Regions from separate parts of the Paenibacillus sp. EB106-04-04-XG159 genome, predicted to be linked through region 1. Evidence: predicted binding sites of a transcription regulator. Region 1 holds the regulator's gene; each other region holds the start of a gene.

Region 1 (8,355 bases):
TCAACAAGAGCATCAAACGTTACACCGCCAGTTACAGACAGTGTCTTCGTCGTCGGCCCCATCGCACCAGCTACATAACGAGGATGATCTGCCGTTGAATATGCTCGAGCGGACTCAACAGCGAGCTTGGCAGCAGCGAGGTTGATTTCGCGTGCACGATCCTGCAGATCATATTCTGCTAGTACGATGCTGGTTGCGCCAAATGTATTCGTTTCAATAATATCGGCTCCAGCCGCAAAATACTCATCATGGATTCCACGAATGACATCAGGACGCGTTAATACGAGCATCTCATTGCAGCCATCCAAATGATCTCCGCCGAAATCGTCTGGGCTAAGGTTAGCTTGCTGAATCATGGTGCCCATCGCACCGTCAAGAATTAGAATACGTTCCTGTAGACGTTCTTGTAACGTTGGTTTTCTCATCCCTCTGCCCACCCTCTATGTAAAAATATTTGAAAATAAGTGTAACAGAATCTTTCCCAATAGGAAAGATAGGGAATTATCGAAATTAACCATGTAAACGCTGTATATATTATTCTATTTTTATCAGCGTTAATTAAGCGATTACATTACTTTACTTCAAAAGTTTTGCTTGGCATGGAGTGCATAGCCCCAACTGTAACATGAGATATGATGGTATACTTGCCTGCTTGATCGAACTTATTAGACCACTCATACTTACCGTTTTCTTTATGCTTTACTTCTACCTTTTGGTGCTCCCCACCTTCGATCCACCATTCGAACTCTACTTTATCTGCATTCTCAACAACTTTAGAATTTTGCGTAACAGATGCTGTGATTGTTACAGATTCATTCAATCCTATCTGTTCTGGTGTGCTTAGTTCGACGTTGATCATCGCAAGAGAATTCATTGAACTTCCCATATCATGACCTTCATGCTCATTGCTGCAACCTGCTAGTAGTACGAACGCTACACTAGATATATATATGGCTTTCTTCCACATTCACCATTCACTCCTCTGCTTCTATGAGACGGCATATCATAACTTCCATTATATCCAACAATTTCTTGAACGTAATGACTCAATTGAGCTAAAGACAGCAGTATATGTGAACGAAATATGACATTTATCACACTGAAGCTGCGACATCAAAAAAGGACTGAATCTTCGTATGAAGATCCAGTCCTTCAACTGTTCTATTCAACCGTTTGCTGCTTGTTGATATGATTAATAACTTCCTGTAGTTCAGTTAGACTCTTAATCGTATACTCAGGCTGTACCGGTCCAGCTAACGGTTTATCATTGCGGTTTACCCAAGCATTATGCATACCTGCATTAACCGCTCCTTGAATATCTGTTGTAAGTTTATCCCCGACCATGATCGCTTCAGCTGCACGAATACCAGTCAATTTCATTCCGTGCTCATACAAACTGAGCGCAGGTTTACCCTTATCAAAGTTGCCAGAGATGAAGATATGGTCAAAATACTGCTGTATGCCCGGAATACCGTCAAGCTTCTCTTGCTGCAAGCAAGGTGCTCCATTCGTTAACAGCACCAGTTGATAGGATTGTCGCAGACGTTCCAGCACTTCAAACGTTTCATCATAAACATATGGCCGTTGGCGTCTCTCTTCCATGAATTGCTGTGCACAAGCACGCCCTAATTCCTCATCCTTCACGTCCAATGCTTCAAGGCCACGCGTCCAAGCCGCAGCTCGATATTGTGGAACAATCTCTTGCAGCATTCGAAACTCTTTATGCTCTCCACCTGTAAAGTGAGCCCATAGTGCTTCAAATGGATTAATGCCAATATTCTGAGTAAATGGATAAGTTTCATAGGAAGCATACAGGTCGCGTGCTGCAGCCCGAACAGACTCTTCCAACTTAACAGGATCGACTCCAGCTTTTTCCTGTGCAAATTGACACGTTGCTGCGAATGCTTCCTCTACACTGCGTTCATCCCATAGTAATGTATCGTCCAAGTCAAACCATATCGCCCGAATCGTCACTTTGCCCCACTCCTATGCTTACTTCGATACCTTCTCGTACGGAATTTGATGTTGTACCGCAAATTTAATGACGCCTTCTCCCATTTCTTCAGTATTGTATCGATTCAGGAAGCGGGAGAAGACCCAGTTGCTGCCTTTGCCAGACTTTTCAATAACGACATAACCTTGCTGAACTGTAATCTTCTTAATATCCTTGACATAAAGGAAGCGAGGTCGATTCCACTTGGTTGTCGAAACGTAGTCTTTGCCGATCTTGAGATAAGGCTTGCGGAAGAAGATGATCAAGCCTAGACCGATATAAGCAAAGATCGTTACCCAATAGAGCCAAGCTGACTGGGCACCTTGTGCAACTGGAACACTGCCTACCAAGGCGAATAACAGCGCTATAGCAATGAGCACAATCGGCAAAATAAAGTTTCTACCTTTAAATTGCTCGTACTTTTCCACACCGGTGTGGAGTGTAGGCTTGCCTGATTTCTGGCGTTGCTTGTTTAATGATGCACTGTTCTTGCGGACTTTTCTTTCCCAGCTACGTGACATGTTGTACTTACTCCTCCTAATCATGAACAATTCATTCGCTTAAGTAAAAATACTTCAGTTATACTAAACAGTATACACGGAATATACGTTTGAGCCGAGCTTATGATTCATTAATGGCATATACCATATAATGCATAACAGCTTAAAGCTCTTGTACGCTAACAAAGGTACGAACATTGCTGTCCGTACCTTGAGATCATGTTATTGAGGACCGAATCTCGATGTCGACGGCGCTTGTCCATCCTGATCTTCATCTTCAGCCCATTTTATCGTGTTTAGATGGCCTCTTACCTGCTCGCGAAATTGAACTAAATATTGTTCACGCAGTCGTGCACGCTCGCTTGCCTCATCATCAGTCAAGCCTACTGTCTTGTGCTTACGAGCAAGTTCGTTTATGCGGGCAATCAATTTCTCTAATTCCATATCTAACCTCCAAGTTGTCCTTCCAATACTAATACTTTGACATGGAGGTGATTCAAAGTCAAGCAATAAGCTCTATATACGAATCTCTTCTATAACACATCATGAGCATCATATATAAGGAAGAAATGAATACTCAGTTAGATGCAAGTATCGGTACTTCAATTACGTCGCCGGCTTGTAAATTGCTTGCTTTCATATCATTGTGCTTCATTATATCTTGTATGTATTCACGAATATCATAATTGCCCTCAGCAGGAAGATAAGTATCTGCGATACCCCACAGTGTATCACCTGGTTGAACAATGACACTCTCGACTTGTGTTCCCGCTTCTACTACGGCATCTGACTCTCCTGTCAACGCTTGTACGATGTTGGTAAAAGTAAAGCATAAACCTATAAATAATGTCATGAGCAGAGCTGTTCGACGCATTCTGCGTGAACGAATAGCTCGTGACTTCGCTTGTTGTTGTTTGACAGCGCTTCTAGCATATATTGATCGATAAGTTGTATACATCATGATTAACCAGTCCTCCAAACGTGTGTTCTGTTCTCTGTTCTTAATTTAACACGAACACTTGTTTGAGTCAACAACATTTTAGAACAAACGTTCTCTATATTTGTTAAGAGCTATTTACTTGGTTACATTAACCGAAACAGATAACATGCTTATAACTGATTAATCGATAAGAATAGCCACTTATAAAGTGGACAAGAATCTCCCCTAAAGTTTAGAACTTACGTTTGTACGAACGGTCGTTCTATGGTATAATTTAAAAAAAGCGCACTCATTGGAGTTGATTCTATTGTCTAAGATTTCTAGTCGCCAACAAGCGATCCTTGATTTTATACGCACTGAAGTTAGATTGAAAGGCTACCCGCCTTCTGTACGTGAGATTGGCGAGGCTGTCGGACTCGCATCCAGTTCAACAGTTCACGGTCACTTGGATCGACTCGAGAAGAAGGGCTTCATTCGACGTGACCCAACTAAGCCGCGCGCAATTGAGCTTCTAAACAGCCAAGATATGGTCGGAGAAGATTCGAACTTCAATCACGCGATCGCACGAGTACCTGTTGTCGGTAAGGTTACCGCTGGTGAACCTATTCTTGCAACTGAGAACATTGAGGATTATTTCCCGCTTCCATTAGACATGGTTCGTGAGGATGATACGGTATTCATGCTTAATGTTCACGGTGAGAGCATGATTGAAGCTGGCATACATAACGGTGACTACGTTATCGTGCGTCAGCAGCAAACTGCTAACAACGGTGATATCGTCGTCGCCATGACAGAAGATAACGAAGCTACTGTCAAGACATTTTATAAAGAGAAAGATCATATTCGCTTGCAGCCTGAGAACTCCACGATGGAACCGATTCGTTTGAATCATGTTACCATTCTTGGCAAAGTTGTCGGTCTGTTCCGTGATCTTCATTAATACACTTGCACGGCTAAAGAGAACGCCTCGCCGGTACTCATGATGAGAACCACGCGAGGCGTTGTTATTTTAGAAGCTTCTATGGAAACGGAAGTACTCATCCCAGTTGCCTAAGATGTTGATCGGAACTGTGGTTGTCTTCTGGACTCCATTGGAATACGTTACGGTAAATACAAATGAATACTCCCCATCAGCTAACATAGCCAAGTCGGTAGATGTATTGTCATTAGATAGATACCCTTCCCACGAAGCCTCACTACGCTTGGCAAGCTGCACCTGACCGATTCGCTCTGCATATACCTTGATGCTCACAGCTGTGGTTGCAGTGCCTGTTACCGTTGGCTTTGCGACCAACTCAAAGCTTTCTCCTGCCCAAAAAGTATTCAGCGATCGTTGTTTATCAGGATTCGCTTCGTTCCACTTTTGCAAATGATTCAGCCACTCCTTGGCATGCATTACTTGTCCTTGAATACAGAGCGGCAGCACTTCTATCTGCTTCGTTATACTGTGTTCTTCCATTCCATCAGACACTGTCAAGGTAACCATGTAACTTCCCGGGGTGATCCAACTTACAGTCGGATTAGTTGCAGATGATTGGTATCGATAATTGGGACCACTCATTTGCCATTTGTAAGTCATCGGATCTCCGTCAGGGTCTGTAGACTTATTGCTGAATCTAATCGTATCGCCTTCATAGGGTGGTTTTGGTATGTAATCAAAGTCTGCAATTGGCGGGCTATTGACATGTATCCTCATATATTTAGGAGCAGATTGTCCCCAATCATAGCCATCAAATACACGAACCACGACATAATAGTCCGTCTTGTCTTGCAGCGCAGCATTGACCTTCCAGGATAGCGCAGTACCATTTAATACACCCGAGGACTGTATCAATATACCACCATACTTGTATACCTTCACTTCATATTGCTTTTGTTGATCCAGATCCTCATCTGCATATGTCCAAGTGATCGTTGGAGTATACGTATCCACCAATGTCGGCTTCGTTTGATTTGTACTATCTGGATAGCTAATATTCGCCACAGGTACACGGTTGATGATCTGAATCGTCTTAGACGTCTCTGCTGATTGATTACTTGAATCGGTTACAACCTGTCTTACCTTAAATGTACCCAGTGTAGAAAATTGTTTGTACCAAATGTCACGCTTAGCACTTGCTAACGACTCTTTTCCGTCACTCATATTACTGATGTAATATTTGTGATCTAAGTTGAGAGAATTACCATCCTCTTTATCATAAGCCGTCGATTGAAAGCTTACGTCTACATTCCGATAAGTCGCAACCGGATTCGGAATGAATCCTGGAAGAGGGGGACTATCTACTATGGTCACACCAACATCAATATGGTTTACGGCCCATTGCGACCAAGCACCGTATTCATCCTTGACGGACAATCCTATCTCGTACATTCCCTTTTCCTGCGGCGCGGTTAGCTTCGCATCTACGACTTTGCCTGTTGGAGAAATGTAGTAATATTTTCTCTCCAATATTCCTCGTGTCTGCGCATAATCGATGCCTGTATTGTCTTTACTAATTTCTGTTGGGCTCATCCATCTGTCAGGATCGTAACTCTCGTCATTCCAATTGATCATACCATCTGCTTGCTGCGATACCTGGAACTTCGCTACAGGCCGACGATGGACGGTAATTTGATTCACGAATTCGTTGGAATCCATCCGATATTCATTGAATCTGTTATCTGGATACAGGTATTCAGGATGTGGATCGTCCTTGGCCTGTAAGCTCACGACATAACGTCCGACTTTATCAAAGGTCAGCTGCGTCGATTCGAAGGACTTACCATCCAAGCTGGATACTCCTTGGTTACGTAAAAACATCGGCGTGTGTTTATAGCTCCAAGTGAATTTTCCCGCCATCGGATCCTTTTCCGGATCATCGAAGTTAATATTTTCGTATTTCACTTCTGCTTTAGCTCCTGAAGGCTCCCAGATCGCGTAATTGTCCATCCACTCAACCACATCTGATTGAATAGGTTTGTAAGATAGTGCGCCAAAGTGTACGAAGGCTTTATCAGAGAAATAGCCAAAAGCACCGCTCACATAGGAACCGTCTGTAACATTAAATACAGGAGTGTTATTGATATAAAACTCAATCTTGTCTCCTAACGTGCGTAATCGTATATTAAATGTCTTGTTGTCCTGCAGTGGTTGATTGCTTTGAGCTAGGATGTGGGCTGCACCGTTTACGTATTTCATCAAATAGACTTTTGTTCCATCAAATTCAATCGCATACTTATTAAACGGACTCTGCATTCGGAATGAAAATCCTAAACGTTCTCTATCCCAATCCTTATTTGTCACCTTGAAGTTAAACTTCATCTCCACATTCGATAGATCAATCGGACTGAATAGCTGACCACTGGTGAAAGTCTTAATAACTCTTGGTTCAGTGGTGGGTGTACCCGTTAATATATTAAATTTCCAGTAAGAGTCGTAGTTGTTAGTTTCCTCGAACCATTGAATTGCTTTTCCGTCAGCAACAGGCTGGTACCCATAAGGATTATGTTTATTTTCTATGGTAACAGTTACGCTATTACCAGTTATAGGACCATAAAAGTCATACTGTCGACCGCTAAATTGAGTTATTTTTTCCCCTGAGTCAGGAGTTCTGCTGATTATAATCCCATTTTTAGCATTAACCTTGTATCCTATATACCCTGTGTGCCAACCATCATGAGAATAGTACTCGGTAAACAAAATGTTGTCCGTTGCCACGTCATATCGCGTAGCTCCCTGACATCCCTGTACGTTATTCAACATGTTATCAATGGCCACTTGACAATTAAGATAAAAGATACTTTGATTAGCTGCAGTCAGAGACGTAGACCAAACAGTTTTATTTGAAGTATCTACCTTAACTAACCGAGGTGATAGATATGTGTACAAATACTGGTTACTGCCGTCAAACCTATAACCTGTCATATAGTACGAGTTGCCATAGATATCTTTTGCTAAAAGATTCTCTGTATAAGGCTTCATGCTATGCTGAGCCACAGGTGCTCTATATCTGTCACCGTAATCCGGAGTACCTGATGATTCGCTAACTAGTACCTGCTGCTTATACGCATTGATTTCGTTTTTAGCGAGATTACCGTCAGCAAAGTACTTTGTAGTTACTGATCTCTGACCCAGTACAGTTGCGTACCCTATATCTACCTTATACTGATATTTACCAGAGTAATAACCCCAAGTGGATGTACCGAAGTGGAAGTTATCACCGACTTGACCTAAATATCCACTAAGTTTAACATTACCTATATGACTTAAGTCTTTAAGACTGTACACCTTCGCAAAGAAGTCAGTCGTCTTTGGTACATTGTTAATGTAGTCGTCGTGGTCATAGTAGTCGACTGAAAAATATACGTAGAGATAATTGTCATCCACTTTGTAGTGCGAAACGTACTTTGGTCCGGCATTCTGGTATGTTCCGTCATAATATCCACTGTTAGATACGGTCAACTCTAACGGTGTATACGGTGTTTTGTATCTCCATTGGAGTCCACCACTGCCGATATACTGCTCAACTTCCGGTACATCCTCCATTCGAATTGCATGAAATCTATAGTCCCTTGCATTTGGACCAGTTCCTGTATTTACATAATACCTGTAAAATACGTATCCATTTGAAAATAGAGGTGTTTCCATTCCGAATGTCAGTATTCTACCTGTTTTATACGGTTTGGTCTTATCGATTGCACGATATGGAGATAGTCCGTTAGTTCCTAATCCATAATCCACCAACTGATTGAAGTATGTTCTGTAGTAATAGTCACCATTACCTGTAGGGAATGTAGTTGTGTATGTTGGATTAGGATATGTTGTATAAAAATTTCGAGCTTTTCCTGAATACAACAGACCACCTTGGATAGTCCATGACTGATCTCGTGATACGTTCATCGCTCTATCTGAATTCGTCTGCTTCAGCTCCCAGGTATTCATT
Region 2 (8,355 bases), on a different contig from region 1:
TGAAGCCCTGCCACCAGCATAAATGCTAATTCAGCCATAAACAGCCGAAAGCGGTTATAGGCATGCGCTGGACCGTACAGCTGCAGCAGCGCCTGTCGGACAGACATCAGCAGCGGATGCGTATCGAACGTTTGCTGATACGGCTTCAACAGTTCAAGGAAAGCTGGAAGCCACGCCTTCAGCTTCCCAACATTCTCCTTATTCATCAATTCCAGATGTAATTCCGCCTTGAATCGATTCACGAGCCAGACAGCGGCAGCTCCGCTTGCAGCCAGCAATAACCATAACCACGTCGGCAGCACAATCTACACTCCTTCTTGTAAACCAATAGGCCTTAAGAACCGAAAGGATTCACACTCGAATGTTCATCATCCTCTTCATCAGCCAGAGCGCGGCTAGAAGCAGCAGAAAAGCAGCCGTCGCGATCAAGCGCCCAACCCCGCTGTACAGCATGAGCATAAAGTCTGGCGCAGTTATGTTCATGAAAGCGATAAATAGAAAAGGGGCAACCATCATCGCTTTCATCTCTAAGCGCTTCTGAGCGATAAGAACATCAATCTCCTGAACGATCTCCATCTTCTCGCTAATAACGGATGCCGTTCTCCTTACGACTTCAATGACATCGCCTCCCATTCGTTTACAGGTCACCAGCACATCTGCAAAGTTCGCGATATCCTCCTGTTTGGCGCGTCTGCTGAAATCAAGCATTGCCATTTCCATCGGCTCGCCATTATCTACCCGGGAGCGGATGATTCGCAGCTCACGAATGACATCAACATCAGTTCCTGGATACAGCAGCTGCAAGTCGACAATAGCTTCTTTGAAAGCATTCTCTAAGGACCGACCCGCGGAGAGTGAGGAGCTTATCGCATACAGCGCCTGCTTGAACTGAATCGTTAATTGACTCCTTCTGCGTTCCAGCAGCGCTGCTCGCCTCATCTTCGGATAGGCGAAACCAGCACTGCCAATAATACAAACTCCCAGCCAATGCTGATAAAATAAGTACCCTACTAATCCCATCATGCTTACACCGAGCATTACTGCTGTTACATACTGTTTCAACGATAAGGTATAGCTCATATAATCAGGCAATCCGCGATCTGCTGGCGCATGAGCTGTTGATCTGCTAGCCAGTCGCCTCACATCGCGAGTGAATGGAAACATCTTCTTCTCGCCCATCTTCTCCCTCCCAGCTCAGACCCGCAATTGCCAGCTTCCAGCGGTTGTTCAGCTGGAACCTCGGCTCCAATCGGCCGCATATCTTCCCTTCCGCTTCCCCTTGCTCCGTGAATACATACAGCGGAGACAAGAAAACCTCACCTCCTTCAACACCCACCATTTCACAGATCTCCATCACTTTGCGCGACCCGTCGCGCAGCCTCGCAAGATGAACGATGATATCTAAGGCCGATGCGATCTGCTGACGAATCACTAACAGCGGCAGCGCTGCTGCGCTGAGCGCCATCGTCTCCAAGCGGCTCATCATATCCTTGGCGCTGTTGCTATGCCCTGTTGATAGAGAACCTTATTATATAAAGTGCACAACAAAAAAAGAGAGCCGATTGTAATTATCGAGCTCTCTTTTTTGCTATCGCAAATTATTTTTTAGAGTAATCATGTCATTAACTGCTTGACGATATCCGAATTCAACATACTTCACCGTGTCAATATACATATCCTCAAGAGTACAAATGAATTTATCGGCTTCGTCTGGATTTCTCTTTATATTGTTCAACAACTCCAAAAAGGTGTAATAATCTTTCTGGAAATTGAATTCACACTCACTATTCAATTGTTCAATCCTTTTTTGGACAGATGGTTCCAACCAAGCGATGGTCATCAGTTAACCTCCAGTTGTAATAATCATTGATTAATAATTACTTTGAAGATAACATTGTAAATAAAAAAATGAATTGAAAGGATACATATGGCCCTCCAGAAAGGGAGGTGTCGTTTACGCGAACTTTTAGACCAAATGCCACAATCTGAGCTTGCACGACGAATGAATGTCACAGAGTCAGCTGTATCCAGATGGATAAATGGCGAAAGAGAAATGTCATTTGAAAACGCGGTACTTGCAGCTCGCATACTTAATTGTCACGCTGAAGATTTTTACGAGTGGATCACGGTTGAAAAAGGTAAACGGCAGTGAGCTTTTGGCTCCTCCCTTGATGAAAACTTGACATATAGTCAAGGACTGCTTAATTTCCCTCCTTTCTATGCAAATCATATCACTATAAACAAAATGAATATATGATCAATAACTTACATAAATTAACTTTTACTTGTACCCCATACCGTATTTACCAAACCACTTTGCGAGACTTCTCATAGACTGTCGTTGTTCTCATTATATACGAACTTATGTTCGTATATCAATAGCTTACTTTTTCATTATCTCTGTAACCGATTTTGTTTGGATCACTTTAAATGGAGTATCAATGTTGTATGATATATCACTTAAAATCCATACCAGCGGAAATACCTTCTTATCTGCAGGTTGCCACGATTCGCTTTTCCACTCTTCAGTTGCCCAATATCTCTCGTAACGTTTCATCTTATCATCCATGATTTTATTGCTGTACACGCTGCGCTGGATCTCAACATAAAACGGCGTGCGCTTCCAGATCATGAATACGTCTGGTTCAGGATTACCCTTTCCGTATTTAGGTTCCACTTCAAAGTATTTCGGGTGTTCGATCTCCTTTATTTGTTTGTAAAATCGTGCAATGGATATAAAGTGCGCAATCTTCGCGCTGTCTTTCTTTATGCTCGGCTTAGGAAAGTACATATACATTCGCTGGGATGTGCTGCATTCAATGTGTCCATCTCGCCGCAGCCGCTTCAGGACCTTGTTCGCTTGATCCACTCCGTTCTTGACGGTACGGAAATGCAAATCAACAATATCATCCCTTTGTAGGCATCGAAAACGCTCAAGATCGCTTATAATCGCTTTGTCGCGGTCATTCATCTAACACACCCCACACTTCGTTATCTGCATCCGTCGTTTCTTCTATCTCCTTGTTCTTGCTTCGTGGTTTTTTCAGTGGCTCCAGGAGCTTCTTTGCTTCCTCAAGTTCGAGATGAGGAGCTTGCACGAGTTTTAGTCCATCCATTTTCAGATACATTCTGCCGTAGTCAGATTGCCGTATATGGGCTGCTTCGTCGCTGCCGATAGTAATACGGCTGTTGATGGCATCGGCGTGTTTAAAAGCCATCCTGACAGTTAGATTCTGCTTTAGTTTACCGTCCAACACTTCTGCATCTGGACGCAAGCATGAGAGGATTAGAAACACGCCCAACGCCCGCCCGATCGATGAGATTTCTTCGACTATCTCCATGATCTCTTTTTCCTTCTTCAGTAATGCAAATTCATCGATACACACTACAATGTACGGCAGCTTATCTTTCAGATCATCCACATGCGCAACTTCCGCTTCATGTAGCAAATCGCCGCGGCGCTTCATTTCTCTGCTTATCTTTAGAAGATCTTTATACAGCGACTTCGCATCAACCACATTCGCTTTGACGTGTTCGAGTCGATCAAAAAGAAAGAACTCGCTGCGCTTCAAGTCGCCAAGGTACAATTCAAGCTGATCGGGGCTGTAGCTACGAATCATGGTGGTTAGGATGGATCTCAACTGCGTAGACTTTCCGCTTCCCGTTTCGCCAGCAATGAGCAGATGCGGACGTTTGGTCATGTCGTAGACTTCGTACTTGTCTCTGCTCTGACCCACCACTATACCTAGCAGGTGCTCTTTGATCTTGCTTTGTATGGTCTCCAGTTCGTATGCGAATGCTTTGATTGGACTGTGATACACATTCAAAGTAAATGCCTTAACATCCCCGATGATTTCAATTTCATTGCCAAACGTTTGCTTGAACAGCCATTCGTGCTTAATGATCTCCTTAGGGTCCAGCCCTTGCGGGATTGTAAATACCGCTTGAACCCTCGTTTCGGATTCGGTAACGCGGTGTATGATTGGGTATTTCTTGATCTCTTTTCCATTCCGCATCTTTTGCTTTAAGCAAATGTCACCAAGAACAAACATCTTGCGGAGTTTGATTCGTGCCGCAGGAGCCGGCAGCGTGCGATACACTGCGAGTGCACCACCTAAGCACGCGGCGGTCGCCACCATCAAACCAAACATTCTACCACCTGCTTTTTAAACAGATTTAAAAACCGTTTCATAGTCAATTGTCCACCTTGTACTAGTGGCGTAAAGCTACGCTCCTAATTAATAACCTATCTAGTGAACTAAAAAATCGGCATCTAGTGGCGTAAATAATAACGCAGTTCCCGCGACTATAGTCTGACCCCGAACATAGCCCCTACGTGATGGACCAGTTCAAACCATATGTCCCACGCCACATAAGCACAGATGCAATAGCCCGCAATCTTAACAAAAACTATCTTGTCACTGTGTCCGAATCGCTCCAGCAGATACTCCGAGAGTGTGCTAACTGCTGCCACCCCAAGAACCCCGAACAAAGATGTCATACCAATCATCATTCGTCACCCTTTCTTTGCTGGAATAAATACAGCTGGCTTGCCTGCAACGGTAACAGTCGTATTGCTACCTACTGGATGGATCGGGCGCTCTGTGATTATAGATGTTCTCGTCGTTCGAATTCCAAGCATTAGCCGCAGCCCATCTCTGCATAGCTGGTTGATATCTTTCTTGCACAAGTGCGATGTAGCGCGGATCAGATCAGCGTCTACTTCCTTCCGCAAGCGAAAGTCTACTTTTGTATGCACTCTGTACACCTCCTGTCGGCTTTGCGTATACCTAACTTTATTAGGTCGTGCTTGGACATTATTCGGAGTGTTTTGAATAAAATTTTCATAGATTGTCCACCCTATTGATATAAATGGGGGTGGATATGATGTTTGGACTTGGAAAGCGAAGAACGAAACTAGGAGAGTTTTTAGATGGCGTATCAGGCATTAATCAAGAGTGGCTTGCTAAAGCTACAGGCATGAACAGAGATAGTATTTCTGATCTTTGCGATGGGGATAAAGACTTGAATCCTCGTGTGGAGACTAAGCAGAAGATTGTTTCTGTGCTCAGGAAACAAGGATACGATGTAAATAGTGGAGACTTCTGGTGAATGAGGTTGATGGCGCAATAATCGTAGTAAAATATTGCCTTGTCTGATAGACTTGAAACATAACTTTTTACGCGGAGGGAGAACATGAAACTTCGAAATGCAGTTATAATTATTGCTTTAATGTCTTTGCTGTCCGGATGCGGACCAACTAGTTCCAACGCAGTTGGAGAACTTGCATCTACTAAAGAATCATTAGAAAAACTAAAGTTAGAAAATGAATCACTTAAGAAAGAATTGGATGAATTAAAATACGGACCAGAACAGCTTTTAGCGGAAGCAAATTCTTATTTCTCTTCTGGGGATATCGAGAAGTTAAAGAAAACAAAAGAAACCATAACAAAGAAACATCCTGGATCTAAGGAAGAACAACAAATCAAAGGTTTAGCTGAAGATCTTCAAAAACAAATAGACGATAAAGCTGCTAAAGAAAAAGCAGAAGCCGAGGAAAAGGCTGCCGTCGAAAAGAAACGGCAAGAAGCTGCTCTTACTCATATGAGAAAGAGAACGGATGAAGTCACTGGATATACTGTATATGAAGATAAATCCAGCCCTGAGTATATTAATGAAAACGGATTTAATGCATTTATCGTTGTTGGCAAAGATAATATTCCTGTTTTATATGCAAGATTTCAATACGCTGATGATTCTTGGATATTTATAAAAGATTACATAATTAAGGCTGATGACCAAACATTTACGATCAGTCCAGGCTACAATGATGTCCATAGAGATAATCAATCTGGCGGTGTGTGGGAATACTATGATACATTAGTCACTAAAGACGTGTACGAGATCATTAATGCTGTTATTAGTTCTGAAAAAACCGTGATCCGTTCACGAGGCGATGAAAGAAAGCAGGATCGTACTGTTACTGATCAAGAGAAGAAGTCATTGCAGAACGTTCTTGACGCGTATAAAGCTATGGGTGGAACTGACGCACAATTCAAATTATAGAGAATTGATACCTATAATATATAGAATACAAATGAGGTCGTCCGACTAAGGGCGATCTTTTTTATTTCACATTTTGTTCTCATCGTTTTCAACATTGAATATCGAATATATGTTCGTATATAATATATGCGAGGTGAACAACATGGGACCGCTTATAACTGAAGAAGAGTTAATGCTCGTCAAATCGGCGATCATGCTACCGATGATACTCGCGGCTTTTGACCGAGATAAAAAGAAAATAGAATCCGTATTAAAGACACCAGATCCATACACGGAACTGTTGGATCAAGCAATTAAGAAAGTAATTACGGTACACACCGAAGTTAAAAGAACTATGTTCAAGAGTGGGCTGAAGATGCTGGAGTCTGAACGAGACGAGGACGGAATAACTACTAAATATCTTTGTAGGGGATACCACGGGGAGATGACGTTACTAAATGATTTTCTACGGGCGCAATGCAGTGTCCGTATGATGGCTTATTTGGGGTTGGATACAAGTCAATTTGTAGACCCTACGTTGCCTGGAGATAAACCGATCACGCAATAAAAGAGCCGCAAATGACCTTGTGGCTCTTTTATGATTCTTCAATATTAAAAAGCTCTTCTACCTTAAGCCCTAAAGCAGACGCGATTGCAAATAAGTGAGCATCCTCATGTCGGCTGTTCTTATCAAAGCGAGATATCGATCCTTGAGGCACTCCAGACATCTCCGATAGCTTCGTTTGTGTCAGCCCTTTTTCATTCAATATCTCAGTTAGCTTAGGTGTTACCTTCATAACAATCACCCCATAACTCATTATACGATATCGTATATTTATTAGCAATACCCATTGACATTCATTATACGATATCGTATAATAGATATATAAGGAGGTGAGGGAAACATGAAAGATTGGGTAACGCTTCTGACAGCAATCATCCAATTACTAACAGCAATAATCTTACTGTCAGAAGCTCGTAAAAAGAAAAAAGGTACTAAGAAGCGCTCCCCGCGCAAACGTTAGTACCTACTGTAAGGGGCGTAGCACCGCCCCTTACTCCCCAATCTTATCATATACCCTCACCTCAAAACAATGACTGGAGGATGATCATATGGAACTGGCAACATGGATCATAAGCACAACAGCGTTGATTCTAAGCGTTGCCGCATTGGTCATGGTTATTCGTAACCGTAAGTAGCCGCCTGATGAGCCTGCAGCAGAAGCAGGCGAAACCTCAGCCCTTCGGGGCGGGTCGCGGATATCTGTTACGAGTGAGCTGCGCACGCTCACCTTTACATATATTGCATGAACAATATAAACTAAGATTAATCCATTATAACCGAGGAGGCATCATAATGAGTGATAAATTTACCACACCTAACATGTTCGATATAACTTTGAACAATTTAAGAAATGAATGTGGCCACGTAAAGCCCAGAGAGTTGAAAGTTGTTGCAGCGAATCATTACATCGTACACTATATCAAATATTTCCACATGGTAAGAAAAAACATGACATTAGAAGATCTTGAGAATGCAATGCTGGCTTATGATAAGTTCTTGGAAGAGTAGGGTAAACATCTCTGATTAGGAGTTGTGCTATGAGTCTAATACTGAACACAGATCAGGAGTTATTTGCTGCAGCTATGACACAGACAAAGGTAGAAGCCTGGTTAGAGGATGCCGCTGGAGTGTACTGCTTTGAGGGTGAAGGAATTGTGGAGGCGATCACGCCAGAAACAGTCAAGCTCCGCGAGCCAGACGGATCGTCGATGCACTACTTCAGATATCCAACAATGTTTAAAGGTAACAGCCGCAACCTTTAGAAACTGCGGCTGTTATTAATTCCTATTTATTTATGTCAACGCGTTTCTGTTTAGCATCATAACCGACAGTAGCACCAAGCGCTTCGCCAACAGCGCGCGCTGGAACCTTCGTCACGCCATTTTCGATTTCACCATTGCAGGTATATTTACCATTTACGTAAACGTCTACAAGGTTGTCCTGCTTCGTCTGCTTGGCTGATAAACCGAGGTACTTCGCCACGCCACCTACATGACCAGCTATAAACGCTTCAATCACTTCGTCTCTCTTTAACCTCGCAGCGTCAGCCGCTACGTCAATAAACAAGCATTCCGTCAAAACTGTCGGCATAATTGATTCGCGGCACATGTGCAGATTCTTCTTCTTCTGTCCACGATCAATAATTCCAAATGGTTTGAGACGTGCCATTATCTCAGTATGCAGTACATTTTGATATGCCGCCGTCGCCGCATCTGTTATGCCGCTGTAGGTAAACGACTCAAACC
Region 3 (8,355 bases), on a different contig from region 1:
AATTATTTTGTTGATAATACCAATCTAGTTTTCGTTCCACAAATTGTAAATATATACTATTATCGACATTGTAAGACAAAAATAATGGAGGTGTAATTATTATGAGATTCAAAAAGTCACTGCTTGCGATTACATTAGCTATTTCTGTATTTGGGTTTTCTCAATCAGCTTTTGGCTTGTCTGGATGGGCGGATTCTTATCCAGCAGCCCAGCCATTACAGCTTGGTGGAGTCTTTAATATGAACTTGGATCTGGATTATGGTACGGGGGTGGATAGCGACTGGTATTCCTATACCAATACCTCAGGCGGACAACAAAACATAATTTTTGGGGCTGCTCCAATCGGGTCAAGCAATACCTTGAATCTAGAAGTGAACTTTTTAATCAAAAATCCTGATGGTTCTATTCACCCAGGCGTAACTTTGCCTGACACTGGCCCAGGGATGGGACAGTACACACAAGCTAATATTGGTTCGGGTACCACAATATTATGGAGAGTCAGTGGACGTAACCCTTCTGTTGATGGCGGGATGAATAAACCTTATCAAGCGTATGTAATACCAAAGTGAGATTAAAGAATGCTAAAGAGTCGCTAGGGAAGCACCTACGGCTCTTTATACTTTAAACATCGTTGGATATCTGAAGTAATGCATAGCCGATCCGTCCTGTTCACGTAGCTTTACAGTCTCCGGCGTTATGGCTTCTACAATACCTTCTCCCTGTAAGCAATACACTCCTGCAGCATCTTCAAGCCACGCTTCAACCTTAACCTGTGACATTGCCGCCGCAAACAATTCCGTATCTGTATTCAGCATTCGACCCATTATTACACCTCCATACATAATTACCACAATTATTCTACAATCCGATCAAATTTCCTTATTATCTACTTCATTGACATATATTAGATTATAGTGTTGTATGAAGATATAACTTTAATGAGGTGGTAGGCTAATGGCGAATAATATGATTATTGCTGGTGACTATAAAGATAAAGTTATTATGGCGAATGGTTTGAAGTTGATACTTGTTGTTGGTATTTTTAATAGAATCACGTTAGATAAAGATGTAATTGAATCTTATGAGGTAGTAGATGAAGAGTCAAAGACAAGTGCTGCAAGCGCGGTAGGCCGAGGTGCGGTCGGTGGTGTTTTACTAGGTCCAGTTGGACTGCTAGCCGGGTTATCTGCTAAGAAGAAAGGTACATATAGGGTTGTGCTTAACTGGAAAGATGGGAAGAGAAGTTTAGCTGAAGTAAATGATAAAATTTATAAGTCACTAGTAAGAATTCTGTTTTGATGTAAGAGCTGCCGGATCCGTCCCGCAGCTCTTACATCGTTATTGGTTTGTTACCGTAGGACTCATCGACATATTTACTCGTATCAAGCCCCATGTACGCGCTCATTCTTATCATACATTGAGCCCGTAAGAAGTCATTAAGCAACGTCATTTCCCCACGATAACCCCTAAAGAGATACCGAGCCGTTACGCCGTCCTCGCCTCGCTCTGTTTCAAGCACCTTCAGTCCCGTCTTAAACATCGCACGCCGCACTTCCGTTAATACCTTGGTTGCTTTATTCATGGCAGCTGTAATCGATTCAGTGTAAGGATCTGGAGTCTTTAACATTGATTCAATCTTTTGTTTATCACGCTCAAAAGCGCTCAAAATCATCGGTATCATTACAGCTGACTTGACTAATTGCAGTTCTTCTTCAGTTACGAGCGGTCCCATGGTGTCACCTCTAACGTTCGTTTTTCTATAATTATAACCGAACACAAGTTCGTAATTCAACCTTGAATAAGAATATATGTTCGTATATAATGGTACATAACTTACATATCTTATGAGGTGATATTTGTGGAGAAGCTATCACGAAGAGAGAAAGATACTTTATGCGCGATTGAAGAATATATGGAAGAAAATAAGTACTCGCCATCTGTCAGGGAACTGGCTGAGATGTTAAATAGTAAGTCATCAAGTACTGTACATAGGTTTCTGGAAGGACTAAAGCTCAAAGGGTTCATTGACTGGGAACCGTCTAAACCAAGAACAATAAGATTAAGAGCCTCGGAATAACGAGGCTCTTTTATAATGATACATGACCTTATTTATATCAGAACCGATCCTAATTAATCGGAACGAAAACAAATCGTTTCCTATTATATAGGGAAAAACTGAACTACTCTAACTATTGCTAATCTAACTGATGTCCTTTCGTGCCGATTTTATGCCGACTGTAGTTGATAAGCGATAAAGTAATTTGAAATATCGATGTTTTAAAACGCCGTAATATCAATGGTTTTAATCGATTTTGATTAGCTTTGAAAACAGAAATTTATCAAGTTCGAGATGGAGGGAAGCATCGGTTAACCCTTGCAAGTCGAGGGATACCAGCTTTCTCAGTAATATATAAATACGTGTCTGATGCGGTGGTCACGCTTATGTGATCCAGTCACTCGGACACGTATTTTTTGTTTACGCTGGATTCTAGCAGTTGAATGGCGTGCACAAAATGCAAATCCCCCTGAATGACCGATTGCTCGGTGTTTCCAGAGGGATCATGATTAATTTATATTATGGCTACATATACACATGCTCAATTTCGACTTGTCTGACCAATGACAGATCGATAAACTCTTGATTGACCTGCACGAGAGGCTTGAAGAATTCAGTGCTGTGGTTCATGACGATTGTACCCATGCGGCCATCGCTTAGCTTGACTCGCTTATGCAAGAAGTTCGGCAGCATCTGACGGATAAAGATATGCGTCATTCTAGGATCAAGCTTGTTGAAGCTCATAGCGTACATCTCATTCAGTACACTGAATAAGTCTTTCTTCTCACGATATACTCGCGTAGATATCATCGCGCTGTACACATCTGCGATAGCAACGATCTTGGATATATCATGGATCTGATCTCCAGTAAGCCCTTGTGGATATCCTGTACCATCTATTCTCTCATGATGCTGAAGCGCTGGTATCGAGAGCCACTCGTCGCTATAGCTGGAGCTTATGATCTGGTGACCAACTGTTGTATGCGCTTTAATTTGTTCGAATTCGTCATGGCTTAAGCTGGTAGGTTTATCAAGGATAGAGCGATCGATTTGACTCTTGCCGATATCATGGAGGTATCCAGCCCTGCCGATTCGAAGTGCATCCTGCTCGGAATAATCGAGCCAAACTGCTAAATAATAGGACAGCATACTGACTTGAAGAGAATGCTGGCATATATAATCATCATCTGAAATGAGATGCAGCAGCAAGGAAACGACATCGCGTTCCTCATTAAACTGTTCAAGTATAGGTGTAATCGTGCTCTCCACATCTTCTTGACTAATATTTCCCGTGCGAAGCGCATGATCAAACATATGGCTAGTGAACTTGACTGCCTCAAGATACTGAGGATAGAACTGCTTAATCGATGGATTCACATATTGTTCTGGCGCTAAGAGTACAGAGTCCATAGGAACTGTCTCTGAAATCCCCGGGGAAGAGGTCGAGTTAGTTATCACATCTATACTAAGTTGAGGATTTAAACGTTCCATGATCTCTACCATATCAATGTGATGTCGAAGCAGTACATCTATATCCCGTTCTTTCATGCAAGTGCCTGCAGATATAATCTTAACCCCAAAGTTATTGAAAATATCCTTCAAAACAATATCTCCATCTCTCACTTGTAAAATATGAACCCGCATGATTTGGATCACCATTCCTAACTGAGAGTTGACTACATGTATGCTAATCATAGCAACAATACCAATAGCTTACAACAATTAATGTCTAAATACTAAACATTATGTCATATTTTTTAATACGATTTAAGGTGCTTGTACTTCGATCCAGCTCATACAATTCATTATAAGGTTGTACGTCGAAGGGAAGTGTACTATGTTAACGATACTATTAGCAGTGCTGCTAGGTGTGGTTGAAGGAATTACAGAGTTTATTCCTGTTTCATCTACAGGTCACATGATACTCACCACCAAATTAATGGGGGTAAATGATCAGAGCGATCTGCTAAAAACGTTTGAAATTGTCATTCAATTAGGGGCGATCTTAGCCATCACCGTTGTCTATCGAGAGCGGATTCAGAATATGCTCGGCATTGGAATTCGATCCGTGAAGCAAGGGCACAAAGAGAAGCGCAGTCTGAACCTATTGCATGTGGCGTTTGGAATTGGACCTGCGCTGATCGTAGCATTTGTCGCTAAGGATTGGATCAAGCAACTGTTCAGCGCTGAGATCGTGTTAATGGCATTAGCAGCAGGCGGCATATTCATGTGGGTCGCGGAATGGTATGGAGAACGCAAGCAGCCGAGTGCCGTCACACTTGATGATATAAGCTATAAGCAGGCGTTTTTGATCGGTCTGTTTCAAATATTGTCTGTATTATGGCCAGGCTTCTCGCGATCAGGATCAACCATTTCGGGAGGCATGCTAAGCGGAGTCAGCTATCGTGCTGCTGCTGATTTTTCATTTTTCATTGCGATTCCCATTATGATATTGGCAAGCGGTTATGAGCTCTTGGATAGCTATAAACATTTCACATGGAATGTACTTGGTTTCTTTACTCTTGGATTTATCGTGTCGTTTATCGTCGCTTATGGTGTGGTGGTCCTATTCTTGAATCATATCCAGCAAGTTAAGTTGAGATACTTTGCAATCTATCGCTTTATATTGGCAGGGTTATTTTGGTGGTTTATCGTGAAATGAAGAAGTTTCGCAGATTATGTCGTTGGATGCAGCTGAATTTGTCGCAAGAAATACGGAAAAATGGTATTATAATTGTTGTTTGAATATGATACTTGGTTATATTTCGACCATCAGGGGTTGACGAGATTTGCGATGGATACCATTGACTTCATGTCATGCAGGCATGAAATTAGCAAAAAAAATATATAACGATGAAGGCATGGTACTGCTCGGAGAAGGGGTAGAGCTGTCTAAGCTTTATATCGATCGGCTTATATCTATGGGGATTAGCTGCGTATATGTTGAAGATGAGCGTACGGAAGGAATCGTCGCCCCGGATATGTTGAGCGATGAAACAAGACGCGAAGCGAATAAGATGATTCGTCGTGAGTTTAAGCAGCTGATGGCGGATTCGACGAGTCGTAAGCGTACTGTGCCTAATCTAGGCAAACCGTTCTTAGCTCTAATGGATAATATCATAGACGATATTTCATCCAATAGTGAAGCTATGGTCATGCTGGGAGATATTCAGACGACAGACTATTACGTGTACAGACATTCGCTGAACGTATGCGTCTATTCTACCTTGTTCGGACTTCATTATGGCTATAATCGAGAAGATCTAAAGAATTTAGCCATGGGGGCACTTCTGCACGATATAGGCAAGACTCAGATCAAAGCTGAGACATTGAATAAGCCAAGCAAGCTAACCAAAGAAGAATACGAGCACATGAAGACCCATGCAGAGATCGGCTATCGTATTCTCAAGGATATACCGAATATTCCGCTGCTTACCGCGCATTGTGCGTTTCAGCATCATGAACGATTAAACGGATCAGGGTATCCGCGCGGTATTCAAGCGGGGGAAATCCATGAATTCGCCAAATGGATCGCCATTGCCGACTCTTATGATGCGATGACAACCCATCGGGTATATCGGACTGCCATGATGCCTCATGAAGCGCTAGAGATATTGTACACTGGATCTGATACTTTATATGAACAGCATATGCTGCAGTTGTTCCGAGATCGAATCGCCGTGTATCCACTAGGAATGACCGTTGAGCTCAGTACTCGAGAAGTAGGAGTTGTGTCTCAGATCAATCCTCAATATCCGCAACGACCAATAATTAGACTGCTGTATGACCCAGATGGACAGCCATATAAAGAATTGCGAGACATTGATCTATCGACAAGCCTAAACGTCATCATTATTGGTTCTAAGGATGACGTTATTACTGGAGGAGCCGCTAATGCGTGAAACGGATAGGCAAGGTTTTTTCTGGAGATGGGGAAATGGAGTATTTAAGCATAGACGATTCATAATTTCACTATGGATCGTCTTATTTGTGATCATGGCTGCATTCGCTGTTCAAGTTCCATCTATGCTGAAAGATGATGGCTTCACTCCCAAAGGAAGCGAATCGGACGTCGGCATGCAGCTGCTAAGTGAGAACATGAACATTCCATCAACCTCAATGGACATCGTGTATGAGAGTGATGACGGTTCTACGATAACCAATGAACAATCGACGAAGAAAGTTCTGGATTCACTCGCTAAGCTGGGGGAACAGCCCTATGTCATGGATATAGCGGTTAAAGAGACCGGACGATTGGACGTTAGGCCAGACGTGCTTGTAATCGCAGTCCAGATGGAACTTAAGACAGACGATGCGCTTGAACAATTTCCGTCTATACGTGCGCTTATTCCTGATCTAGAGGGCATGAGCACATACGTCAGCGGCGCGACACCTATCTATTATGATATGCAGGAAGCAAGTAAACGCGATATCATCAAGTCCGAGATTATCGGACTGCCCATTGCTCTCATCGTGCTGCTTATCGTATTCGGCACTTGGATAGCAGGTCTCCTGCCGTTATTGGTCGGTCTGCTAAGCGTAACGATTACACTTGGTTTTGTGTATTTTGTCGCATTGATGACAAGCTCGCTCAGCAACTTTTTGCCCAACCTCATCTCGATGCTTGGTCTCGCAGTAGGGATCGACTATGCGTTATTCATGGTCAGCCGATTCCGAGAGGAGTTGCGCAAGCAAGGGACTGTTCAAGGCGCAGTTGCGATGACAGCGCAGAAGGCGGGCCAATCGATATTTTTCTCCGGGGTGGCAGTGCTGATAGGCTTGATTGCAATGGCATTCATTGACTTGAACCTGTTCCGATCATTAGCGCTTGGCGGCGTGATGGTTGTAACGGTGTCTGTTATCGTTAGCAATACGATGCTGTTAGCAATGCTTGGTGTGCTGGGGGATAAGGTGAATCGTTATCCTGTCATTCCGACGAAGTGGCGTCGGGATAAGGGCAGCGCGGCAGTGGGACAGAACAGCAAAGCTTGGGGCAAGCTCGCTCATGCGGTGATGAAGCGGCCGGTCATCATTGCTTCTTTGCTGACGATTGGATTTATCGCTTGCGCTTGGCCGGTTGCCGACATCAAGATTGGAATTCCAGATGCAGAAATGCTCCCGCCGAAGTACGAATCTCGCTACGGCTCAGACTTGATCAATGAAGTGTTCGATACGCGTGAAACGGAAGCGATGCAGGTACTCCTGCGGATGGACAAACCTTATTCTGACGGAAATACGGTCAACAAGGTAGAGCAGATTGCGGCAGATATCGCGAGCTTGGATTCGGTTAAGAGTGTGAACAACTACCTGGCAACACTGCAGGCGCTGCCGAGTGCTGAAGCCAAGACGTTAGCGCTGCAGGACCCTAACCTGCAAGCACAGCTGGAACAGATGCACTTAGTTAAGGGTGAATATGTCCTGATGCAGGTGGTTCCAACCGTGCAGCCGGACAGCGATGAAGCATATGATCTCGTAAGAGAGCTGCGTGCGATGGATATGGATGCAACCGAGAGCTACGTTACGGGGGCGACAGCCTATCGCTTAGATATTATCGATCGCATCACAGATGCGCTGCCGTATGTAATCATATTTATACTAGCAGTGACTTATATCGTACTATTCATAGCCTTTCGTTCGGTGCTGCTCCCGTTGAAGGCGGTGTTGATGAATGTGTTAAGCTTGGGAGCAAGCTTAGGCATTGTCGTGCTCGTATTCCAGTACGGCGTGTTTGCGGATCTATTCCAAGTGACCTCAACGGGTATGGTTGTGGCGATGCTGCCTGTTATCATTTTTTGTGTGGTATTTGGCATATCAATGGATTATGAGGTATTCTTATTATCGCGCATAGCGGAGGAGTACGAACGTACTGGAGACAACGAACATAGTACTGCGGAAGGCTTGATCAAGACAGGCGGCATCATAACGAGCGCCGCATTTATCCTTATTGTTGTCGTTGGGGCGTTCATATTTACGGATAATGAGATGATGAAGGCGGTAGGCCTTGGTCTGGCGACTTCCATATTCCTGGACGCGACTCTTATTCGTGTGTTTCTCGTCCCAGCGCTTATGAAGCTGCTCGGCAAAGCGAATTGGTGGGCTCCAAAGTGGTTTAAAGGCCATTCAGAGCGTGACGCTGCTTAGTCGAACGATTGAAGAACGAAGAGATTGAAATAAATAGGAATGAAGTTAGGTGATTGAGATGAGTATTAAGAAGCAACAAGAATTGGCGGACAATCAGATCATGATGAATCATGGGCAGGCGATAACCCCTGCATATGATCCATGGGATCCGATTCGCT
Region 4 (8,355 bases), on a different contig from region 1:
CGCGTTCTCGATTCGAGCATGGATCAAGCTGTTAATATGTAATCATAAGGGGAGGATTTCAGCTGTCTTGTGAGAGACTCGATGAAATCCTCTTTCTGTTCGGTTACGATATACATATCGATGATAGGAGGTATTCGGAATGAATCGGAAGGAAATATCAGCAGGCGGTGTCGTTTACCGTGAAAGAGAAGGTGCTGTCGAGATTCAGTTGATTCAGGATCGTTACGGCAAAGTGTCGCTTGCAAAAGGCAAGATGGAAGCAGGAGAGACTGTGGAAGAGACGGCGCTCCGTGAGATCGTAGAAGAAACAGGCATTCGCGGCCGCATTATCGCGCCGATCGACGTCATTCGGTATGAGTATGTACATCCTGAATACGGCACAGTAGATAAAGAGGTTCACTACTTTCTGGTAGAAGCTGAGGGCGGCGATCTGCAGGCGCAGGTTGAAGAAATACGCGGTGTAAGCTGGTTCACGCCGGAAGAAGCATGGAAACAACAGAGGGAATTCGGGTATGATAATAACGATAGCATCGTTCGACAAGCATTCGAACGATTACAATTGAATGTGAAGGGATGATCAACGATGGAACCGAAGGCAATAGCTTCTTATATCGACCATACCTTGTTGAAGGCGGATGCGAATCAGGCGCAGATTGAGCAATTGTGCAAGGAAGCGATCGAGCATCAATTTTATAGCGTATGTGTAAATGGGGTGTGGGTTCGCACATGTGCAGAGCTGCTAAAAGGATCAGGCGTTAAGATCGCTGTTGTAGTCGGCTTCCCGCTGGGAGCAAATTCAACTCAATCGAAAGCGTTTGAAGCTGCGCGTGCGGTCGAAGACGGTGCGGAAGAGATTGATATGGTACTGCAGATTGGTCCATTGATGGCTGGCGATCACAAGCTGGTGGAAGACGACATTCGCGCAGTTGTTAACATGGTGCAAGGCAAAGCAATTGTTAAAGTCATCTTTGAATCCGGTATGCTGACAGATGAGCAGATTGTAACAGCTTGCCGCCTGTCTGAAGCAGCCGGCGCGCACTTCGTGAAGACTTCGACCGGCTTCGGTAAAGGCGGAGCAACGGTTGAGCATATTCGTCTCATGCGCGCGAGTGTATCTCCTTCCATCGGGGTTAAAGCCTCTGGCGGAGTTCGTGATCGTGAAACAGTGCTGGCGATGATCGAAGCGGGCGCGAACCGAATCGGAGCAAGCTCTGGCGTACAGATCGTCAGCGGACACGCTTCCACACCTGGAGATAGCACAGCGGGAGCGCAATCAGAGAACTCGCAATATTAAAGATCGTTTGCGCATGAGCGACCTGAGCCGCTTCATTGCTGGATATCCATGAGGAAACCGCATGAAGCTGCGGCAGCAGGGGATAGAAGATCAATGCGCCGCCTACATTGAGCGCAACATGGCTCCAGGCGACGAATTGCCCGCTGCGTGAACCTCCGATGGAGGCAATGATCGCGGTGAAGCAAGTGCCTACATTGGAACCGATGACGATGGCAATGCCGACTTCGACCGGCATCGCGCCGGTAGCGGCCAATCCCATCGCAAGCGCGATGATAGCGGCACTGCTGTGGACGACGGCGGAAATGACCATCCCTGCCGCGAGCGCCCACAGCAAGCTGACTTGAGAGCGCTCTAGGAACCAGGTGAACAGTCCGCGCGCTTGCAGCGGTTCGCTCACCATCTTCATCCACTCGATTCCGAGCAGGATGAACGAGAAACCGGCGATTGCGATTGCTGCATATTGCATCGGCTTCCACCAATGCTGCATGCGCGGAATCAGATTAGGGACGATGTCGTCTGCGATGACGCCCCATATCCATAAGGCAGCGGCAGCTATCATCAATGGAACGGCGTATTGATTAATATTAAGCCCGATCAATTCGGTTGTGAGCGTCGTTCCTACGTTGGTTCCGAGGATGATGCCAAGCGTTCGTGGAAAGGTCATGAGACCAGCATTCACGAGTCCGATGGCGATGACGGTTATCGCTGTGCTGCTCTGCATAACAGCTGTCATAATCGAGCTGAATACCATACCGCGAATCGGAGTGCGGGTTGAATGATGGAGCATGCGCTGAAGGTAGGGACCGGCCCACAGATGCAGTGCGAATTCCATCGTTTTCATGCCAAATAAAAACAGGGTTAAGCCGCTCAACATGGGCAGCAGCAGTTCTTTAAACATAGCAGGCTCCTTGTCCAAATATCTTCAAGAACAGAGATAGTGCTTAGATATACCGCAGGTATACTGAGTAGGATATTGTTACATATGTATGCGCTCCATGGGACAACCATGACAAGCCTTTCTGGGCAGAGTGCAGACAGGAGTCTGAGCGGAGGGGAAACTTATCGAAAGCAATATACAGCGCCCTGCAGTGGTGCTCGTCAAATCGCGCAAGAAGCGGATTGAGCGTTCGCATCCATGGGTATATCAATCAGAAATTGAACGTGTCATCGGGGAGCCGGAGCCAGGCTCGCTTGTCGATGTTCAGAATGAAAAAGGAAAGTATGTCGCGACTGGCTATTACAATGCGGCATCTCAAATAACGGTACGAGTTGTTTCTTATGAACCGGATATTGAAATGAATACGGAGTTCTTTATTAAGAAATTTCAAGACTGTCTTGCGCAACGCAATCGATTCCTTCCTGGTGCTACCGCATATCGCCTTGTTTATGGTGAAGCAGACTTTTTGCCGGGCCTCGTTGTGGATCGATTTGACGATGTGCTGGTCGTGCAGATTGTCACGCTCGGCATGGATGTCCATCGCGAAGCGATCGTAGAGGCGCTTGTACAGGTGATGCAGCCGAAGGGAATCTATGAGCGCAGCGATGTGCCGATTCGTGAGCGGGAAGGCCTTGAGCAGCGCACTGGCGTGTTGTACGGGGAATGCCCGCGTCATGTTCAGGTGAGAGAGAACGAGCTTCTTATCGAAGTCGATATTGAGGAAGGCCAGAAGACGGGATATTTCTTCGATCAGCGTGAGAATCGAGCTTCGATCGCGCCGTTGATGACGGGCTGGGGAGCTAGAAGTGGGATTCAGCTTCAGGACGTAGAGACGGATGCAGGTGTGATCGAGAAGCTGCCAGTGAACGCGAATGGCAAGACCGTAACCTTTCCTTGGTGGGATGGCGCGACGGTGCTGGAGTGCTTCGCTCATACCGGAAGCTTCACCTTGCATGCTTGCAAGTACGGTGCGAAGAAAGTAACCTGCCTCGACATCTCTGATCATGCGATTCAAAGTGCGAAGCGCAATGTGGAATTGAATGGCTTCACAGATCGCGTGGAATTCGTTGTAGCGGATGCATTTGACTATTTGCGTCAACAGGTGCGTGGTCAGGATGAGCGTTCGGAGCGCGCTGAAGTGCTGCGCGAGGGCGGCAGCGCAGAAGGAAAAGGCAAGAAGAAGATCGATACCTCGAGAGCGTTGACCGCTGGCGGCGGACGTACGTGGGATGTCGTGATCCTCGACCCTCCTGCGTTCGCTAAGACACGCAGCGCGGTTGAAGGTGCTTATCGCGGCTACAAGGATATTAACTTGCACGGGATGAAGCTCGTCAACGAAGGCGGATATCTGGTGACCGCAAGCTGTTCGTTCCATATGCGCCCGGATAAGTTCATGGAAGCTATATTGGATGCGGCACAGGATGCGGGTAAGGTGCTGCGCCTGATCGAGTGGCGCGCAGCAGGCAAGGATCATCCGCAGATTGCGGGTGTGGACGAAGGGCATTATCTGAAGTTTGCCGTGTTCGAAGTAAGAAGCAAATAGTGACTCGATATGAAGAGCAGCAGTTTACGACGCGGGTTTGTCGTGGAATGTTGCTCTTCATTTTACATGGACATCGTGTGATGAATCTCTGGCGGTATGAAACATCTTAGCCTTGCATTCTGTCTACTCCGAGCTTCTATAAATATGGTCTGATCATGGCGATTGCTTGATCCGCGCATCGTTTGTAGCCTAGCTCTGTCAGATGAAGGCGATCTTCACAGATATGGGCTTCCATGTCCGTTCGAACCAATTGATTCAGATCGTTAATCGCGATGTTTTTCGATTGCATTAAAGCAACCGCAGCATCGTTGTAGCGGTCTATTTCAGCATTGCTTCTGACGACGGTATCAGGAGGTACGGGAATGGTAGTGGCAAATATAATCTTAGCTCCAGTTCGCTCCAGCTCGTTAATAATTCGCTTTAAATTTTCCACATATTCATCCAGTGAAGTTAAGGCTTCGACCATCGGCGCTTCATGATGCAAATCCCATAGACCGTTGTTCCAATGAACGACATCAGGAGTTCCGAACTCTTTAATCCACAGATTTACACCCCATAATGTGTATTTGGAATAGCGACCGTTATCCTCAGATCCCCATACATGTGCCTCTCCTTTCAACCCTTCTTGAATGTAAGGTTGGTAGCCAAGCCGTATGGAATCGCCGAGCAGCAATACCTTTTTCATCTAAATCACTCCGTTCCTAATGATTTTAAAAGTAATATTAGACACAGTTGATACCATTCAGAGTTTGATCTTGCATGCAAGAATACTATTTTTACCAATGAGTAGTCAATCCGTATTCTCATATTTATAGATAACGATTTTGCGTCTTTGCCCTCAGCCGAGGTGAAAAAGCAGCTGAGATGTCGTAAATTAACGTCTCAGCCGCAAAATGCGCCTCGTAAAGAGAGTCTGAGGGTCTGAGACGTCGAAAAATAGCGTCTCAGCTCTCAAACGAGGCAAAAAAGCAGCTGAGACGTCGTAAATTAACGTCTCAGCCGCAAAATGCGCCTCGTAGAGAGAGTCGGAGGGCCTGAGACGTCGAAAAATAGCGTCTCAGCCCTCGAACAAGGCAAAAAAGCAGCTGAGACGTCGTAAATTAACGTCTCAACCGCAAAATGAGCCACGCCGAGTGAGTCTCAGCCTTAGACCGAGGCGATCGAGGGACAAATGCTCTTGAAAGTGAGAAGTGACAGCAGAAATGTCAATTAATACAGAGAGAAATCAGGACAACACTGGTGACCATTTTACAAACGTGTGTTCTCGTGTTTGGCATGGTATAATGGAGCTTACGATAAGCTAACTTTGGTGAATTATCGAACTGGATCAATTGATGAGCAATTGATCTGGATACGATGTGAATATACAGTGTGTTGGATCGTGGGAAATGTGAGAGGAGATATCGAAGTCATGGGATTGACGTTTATCATAGGCCGCTCTGGAAGCGGGAAGACAGCCCATATACTTGACAGCATTCGCAGTCAGATGCAAGAAGCGCCTATCGGGTCCCCGATTATATTGCTGATGCCTGAGCAGGGCACCTTTCAAGTCGAGCATGAGCTTGTGCGTTCTGAAGGCTTGGATGGCATGCTGCGGACTCAAGTGTTGGGGTTTCGCCGCTTGGCTTACCGTGTTATGCAGGAAACGGGTGGAACCGCATTGACTCCAATCACGGAGGAAGGCAAGAAGATGCTGCTCTACAAAATATTGCAGCGTCGCAAGCCGGATCTGCCATTATTTGCAGGGGCGGCGGATCAGTTCGGATTCATTGACAAGCTGAACAGCTTGTTTGACGAAATGAAGCGTTACCGCATACAAGCATCGGATGTGGCAGAGCAGTTGTCCTTTCTGGAGGGCGTGCGCAGTCAGTCGCTGCTGACAGCGAAGCTTCATGATATTGCGGGAGTCATGCAGGAGTTCGAAGTTGAGCTCGCGGAACGTTATCTTGACGGCGAAGATGTGCTGATGCGGCTGGCAGAGCAGATGGCTCATTCCGAGTATGTTCGCAACGCAGAGATCTGGATCGATGGCTTCCACGGCTTTACGCCGCAGGAGCTGTCGGTCATCGGCGCGCTGCTGGTACATGCACGTGAAGTCCGCATAGCCTTAACACTGGATCGCGCTTATGAGCAAGGAGATGAGCCTCATGAGCTCAATCTGTTCCATCCGACAGCAACTACGTTTATGAAGCTGCGCGAGATGGCGGATACGTTATCAGTTCCAATTCGCGAGATTACGAAAATGGGGGCTGCAGCAGAACAGGAGCTGCCGCGTTATATGAGCTCCCCGCTGCTTGGGCATATGGAGCGAGGATATGAGCGGCGCAAAGTGTGGAACGGTGCTACCGAGCAGCAGAAACAGCAGAACGCGATCACTCTGCACGCCTCCGTGAATCGACGTGTAGAAGTTGAGGCTGCTGCACGCGACATGCTGAAGCGGATGGAGAGCGGTGAAGCAAGATGGCGTGATTCGGCTGTGATGGTGCGCAACATCGCGGATTACGGAGATATTATTCGTACCGTATTCACCGATCTGGGCATTCCGCACTTTATGGATCAGAAGCGTGGAGTGCTGCATCATCCATTTGTGGAAATGACTAGAGCCGCGCTCGACATCCTGCTTGGATTCTGGAAGGCGGACGCTGTATTCCGCTTCGTCAAGACGGAATTTATTATTCCAGAGGATGGTTCAGTTACAAGACTGGACTTCGATAAGCTGGAAAATATCGTGCTGGCGACCGGTATCGAGGGTTACCGCTGGACGAACGGCAAGCCGTGGCCGAACATTCCTTCTTTATCGTTAGAAGCTGATGCGCCAGAGAGTGAGGACACAGGACGCAAGCATGCTCCTGCGTGGGTAGAAGACTGCAGACGACGAATTGTTGAGCCGATTAGTGGATTGGAACGCGCATTATCTCAAGCCGAAAATGTTCGCGGCATGTGCGAAGGATTATATGAGTTCTGGATGTCGCTGCAGGTGTCGGACAAGCTGGAACGGATGAGCGCAGAGGCTATGCTCAGCGGGCACGTAGAACGCGCGCGCGAGCATCGTCAGATATGGGGCGCTTTATTGGACATATTAGACCAAATGGTCGAAATGGTTGGAGACGAAGCGATGTCGATGGAGCGCTTCGCCGGCATGCTGGAGACCGGACTGGAAAGTATCCAGCTTGCTCTCGTTCCAGCGGCGTTGGATCAGGTGCTGATCGCGTCGATGGATCGCTCCCGTTCGGGTCAGATCCAGCATCTCTATATGTTAGGTGTTAATGATGGAGTCATTCCAGCGCGTCCGCTGGAGGACGGCGTATTGACAGAGAATGAACGCGATACGCTTATGGATATGGGACTCGAGATGGCTCCCGGTATTCGCCGCAAGCTGCTGGACGAGCGCTTCTTGATCTATAACGCCTTAACGGCTCCAAGTCAGAGCCTATGGGTGAGCTATGCGCTGGCGGATGAAGAAGGCAAGTCTCTATTGCCGTCCGAGGTTATTCGTATGGTGCGTACGATGTTCCCGCATGTTCAGGAACAGCTCATAATGGCGGAGCCGAATGAATTTATGAATACGGAGCTGCAGCTCGAATATGTAGCTCATCCAGAAGCTGCGCTTCGGCATCTGATCGCGCAATTGCGTGAATGGAAGCGCGGCCGAGAGATCGATCCGCTCTGGTGGGACGTATACAATTGGTTTCAGCGTCAGCCCGTATGGCATGATCGCTTACGAACGCTGATAGGCTCATTGGAATATCGCAATCAAGTGCAAAGCCTAGATGCGGAGACGAGCCGCAAGCTGTATGGACGCAATCTGCGAACGAGCGTATCTCGGATGGAACGATTCGTGGCGTGTCCGTTCTCACACTTTGCGTCGCATGGATTGAAGCTGAAGGAGCGCCAGATGTATCGTCTGGAAGCGCCTGATATCGGGCAGCTGTTCCACGCGGCTCTAAGCCGCTTCGCCACTGACATCAAGGATGACGGTCGTACATGGGCAGCGTTGACGCCTGCGGAATGCCGGGCAGAAGCTGACCGAATCGTCGACCTGCTGGCTCCTCGCTTGCAGGGTGAAATATTGCTCAGTACGAAGCGCTATCAGCACATCTCTCGCAAGCTCAAACAGATCGTGGAGCGGGCTGCAGTAGTCATCGGCGAGCATTCGAAGCGCGGGGAATTCGAGCCGCTTGCGCTGGAGATGGATTTTGGGCCGGACAAGCCGCTTCCGCCTCTGCGCTTCACGCTGCAGAACGGCTGCACGATGGAGATTGTCGGCCGTATCGACCGTGTGGATTGCGCAGATGGCGATCAAGGCATTCTGCTGCGCGTCATCGATTATAAATCGAGCGCGACTGATCTGAAGCTGCATGAGGTGTATTACGGCTTGTCGCTGCAGATGCTGACCTATCTTGATGTGCTGCTGTCCAATGCGGAGGAGTGGATCGGTCAAGAAGCTCTGCCTGCGGGGACGCTGTATTTCCATGTGCATAATCCACTGCTAGCTGCTGCGAACGGAATGCCTGCCGATCAGGCAGCAGAGCAGCTGTTGAAGAAGTTCAAGATGAAGGGACTTGTACTGGCTGACCGAGA

The links. The regulator LexA, encoded in region 1, represses DNA repair genes until DNA is damaged. The targets are predictions, from matches to a motif close to CGAACATATGTTCG.
Region 2: a site for LexA is predicted at 6,169-6,182, ahead of AC3WTP_RS08830 (YhjD family protein). Genes of this name have one in related genera too.
Region 3: a site for LexA is predicted at 1,771-1,784, ahead of AC3WTP_RS18345 (YhjD family protein). Genes of this name have one in related genera too.
Region 4: a site for LexA is predicted at 5,026-5,039, ahead of addB (helicase-exonuclease AddAB subunit AddB). Genes of this name have one in related genera too.

What each region holds. Positions count from the first base shown of each region.
Region 1 covers NZ_JBYTDY010000007.1:39,545-47,899, reverse strand. Annotated here, with positions in the region: gene metH (methionine synthase) at 1-425, opposite strand, end outside; gene AC3WTP_RS10420 (FixH family protein) at 572-967, opposite strand; gene AC3WTP_RS10415 (HAD family hydrolase) at 1,162-1,974, opposite strand; gene AC3WTP_RS10410 (methyltransferase) at 1,993-2,514, opposite strand; gene AC3WTP_RS10405 (DUF896 domain-containing protein) at 2,716-2,937, opposite strand; gene AC3WTP_RS10400 (LysM peptidoglycan-binding domain-containing protein) at 3,071-3,454, opposite strand; gene lexA (transcriptional repressor LexA) at 3,741-4,373, shown strand; gene AC3WTP_RS10390 (PKD domain-containing protein) at 4,443-8,355, opposite strand, start outside.
Region 2 covers NZ_JBYTDY010000006.1:29,242-37,596, forward strand. Annotated here, with positions in the region: gene AC3WTP_RS08775 (type II secretion system F family protein) at 1-302, opposite strand, end outside; gene AC3WTP_RS08780 (type II secretion system F family protein) at 352-1,179, opposite strand; gene AC3WTP_RS08785 (type II secretion system protein E) at 1,127-1,486, opposite strand; gene AC3WTP_RS08790 (hypothetical protein) at 1,589-1,840, opposite strand; gene AC3WTP_RS08795 (helix-turn-helix domain-containing protein) at 1,928-2,152, shown strand; gene AC3WTP_RS08800 (replication-relaxation family protein) at 2,384-2,971, opposite strand; gene AC3WTP_RS08805 (FtsK/SpoIIIE domain-containing protein) at 2,964-4,151, opposite strand; gene AC3WTP_RS08810 (hypothetical protein) at 4,307-4,474, opposite strand; gene AC3WTP_RS08815 (hypothetical protein) at 4,517-4,759, opposite strand; gene AC3WTP_RS08820 (transcriptional regulator) at 4,885-5,112, shown strand; gene AC3WTP_RS08825 (hypothetical protein) at 5,197-6,066, shown strand; gene AC3WTP_RS08830 (YhjD family protein) at 6,209-6,613, shown strand; gene AC3WTP_RS08835 (helix-turn-helix domain-containing protein) at 6,642-6,842, opposite strand; gene AC3WTP_RS08840 (hypothetical protein) at 7,403-7,618, shown strand; gene AC3WTP_RS08845 (hypothetical protein) at 7,648-7,872, shown strand; gene AC3WTP_RS08850 (N-acetylmuramoyl-L-alanine amidase) at 7,895-8,355, opposite strand, start outside.
Region 3 covers NZ_JBYTDY010000016.1:98,860-107,214, reverse strand. Annotated here, with positions in the region: gene AC3WTP_RS18360 (hypothetical protein) at 102-569, shown strand; gene AC3WTP_RS18355 (hypothetical protein) at 615-824, opposite strand; gene AC3WTP_RS18350 (hypothetical protein) at 955-1,299, shown strand; gene AC3WTP_RS18345 (YhjD family protein) at 1,331-1,732, opposite strand; gene AC3WTP_RS18340 (LexA family protein) at 1,850-2,077, shown strand; gene AC3WTP_RS18335 (HD-GYP domain-containing protein) at 2,582-3,658, opposite strand; gene AC3WTP_RS18330 (undecaprenyl-diphosphate phosphatase) at 3,894-4,718, shown strand; gene AC3WTP_RS18325 (HD-GYP domain-containing protein) at 4,846-5,958, shown strand; gene AC3WTP_RS18320 (MMPL family transporter) at 5,951-8,197, shown strand; gene yfkAB (radical SAM/CxCxxxxC motif protein YfkAB) at 8,298-8,355, shown strand, end outside.
Region 4 covers NZ_JBYTDY010000002.1:198,905-207,259, forward strand. Annotated here, with positions in the region: gene mtaB (tRNA (N(6)-L-threonylcarbamoyladenosine(37)-C(2))-methylthiotransferase MtaB) at 1-42, shown strand, start outside; gene AC3WTP_RS03100 (NUDIX hydrolase) at 140-577, shown strand; gene deoC (deoxyribose-phosphate aldolase) at 584-1,294, shown strand; gene AC3WTP_RS03110 (Na/Pi cotransporter family protein) at 1,227-2,192, opposite strand; gene AC3WTP_RS03115 (class I SAM-dependent rRNA methyltransferase) at 2,383-3,774, shown strand; gene AC3WTP_RS03120 (SGNH/GDSL hydrolase family protein) at 3,911-4,459, opposite strand; gene addB (helicase-exonuclease AddAB subunit AddB) at 5,186-8,355, shown strand, end outside.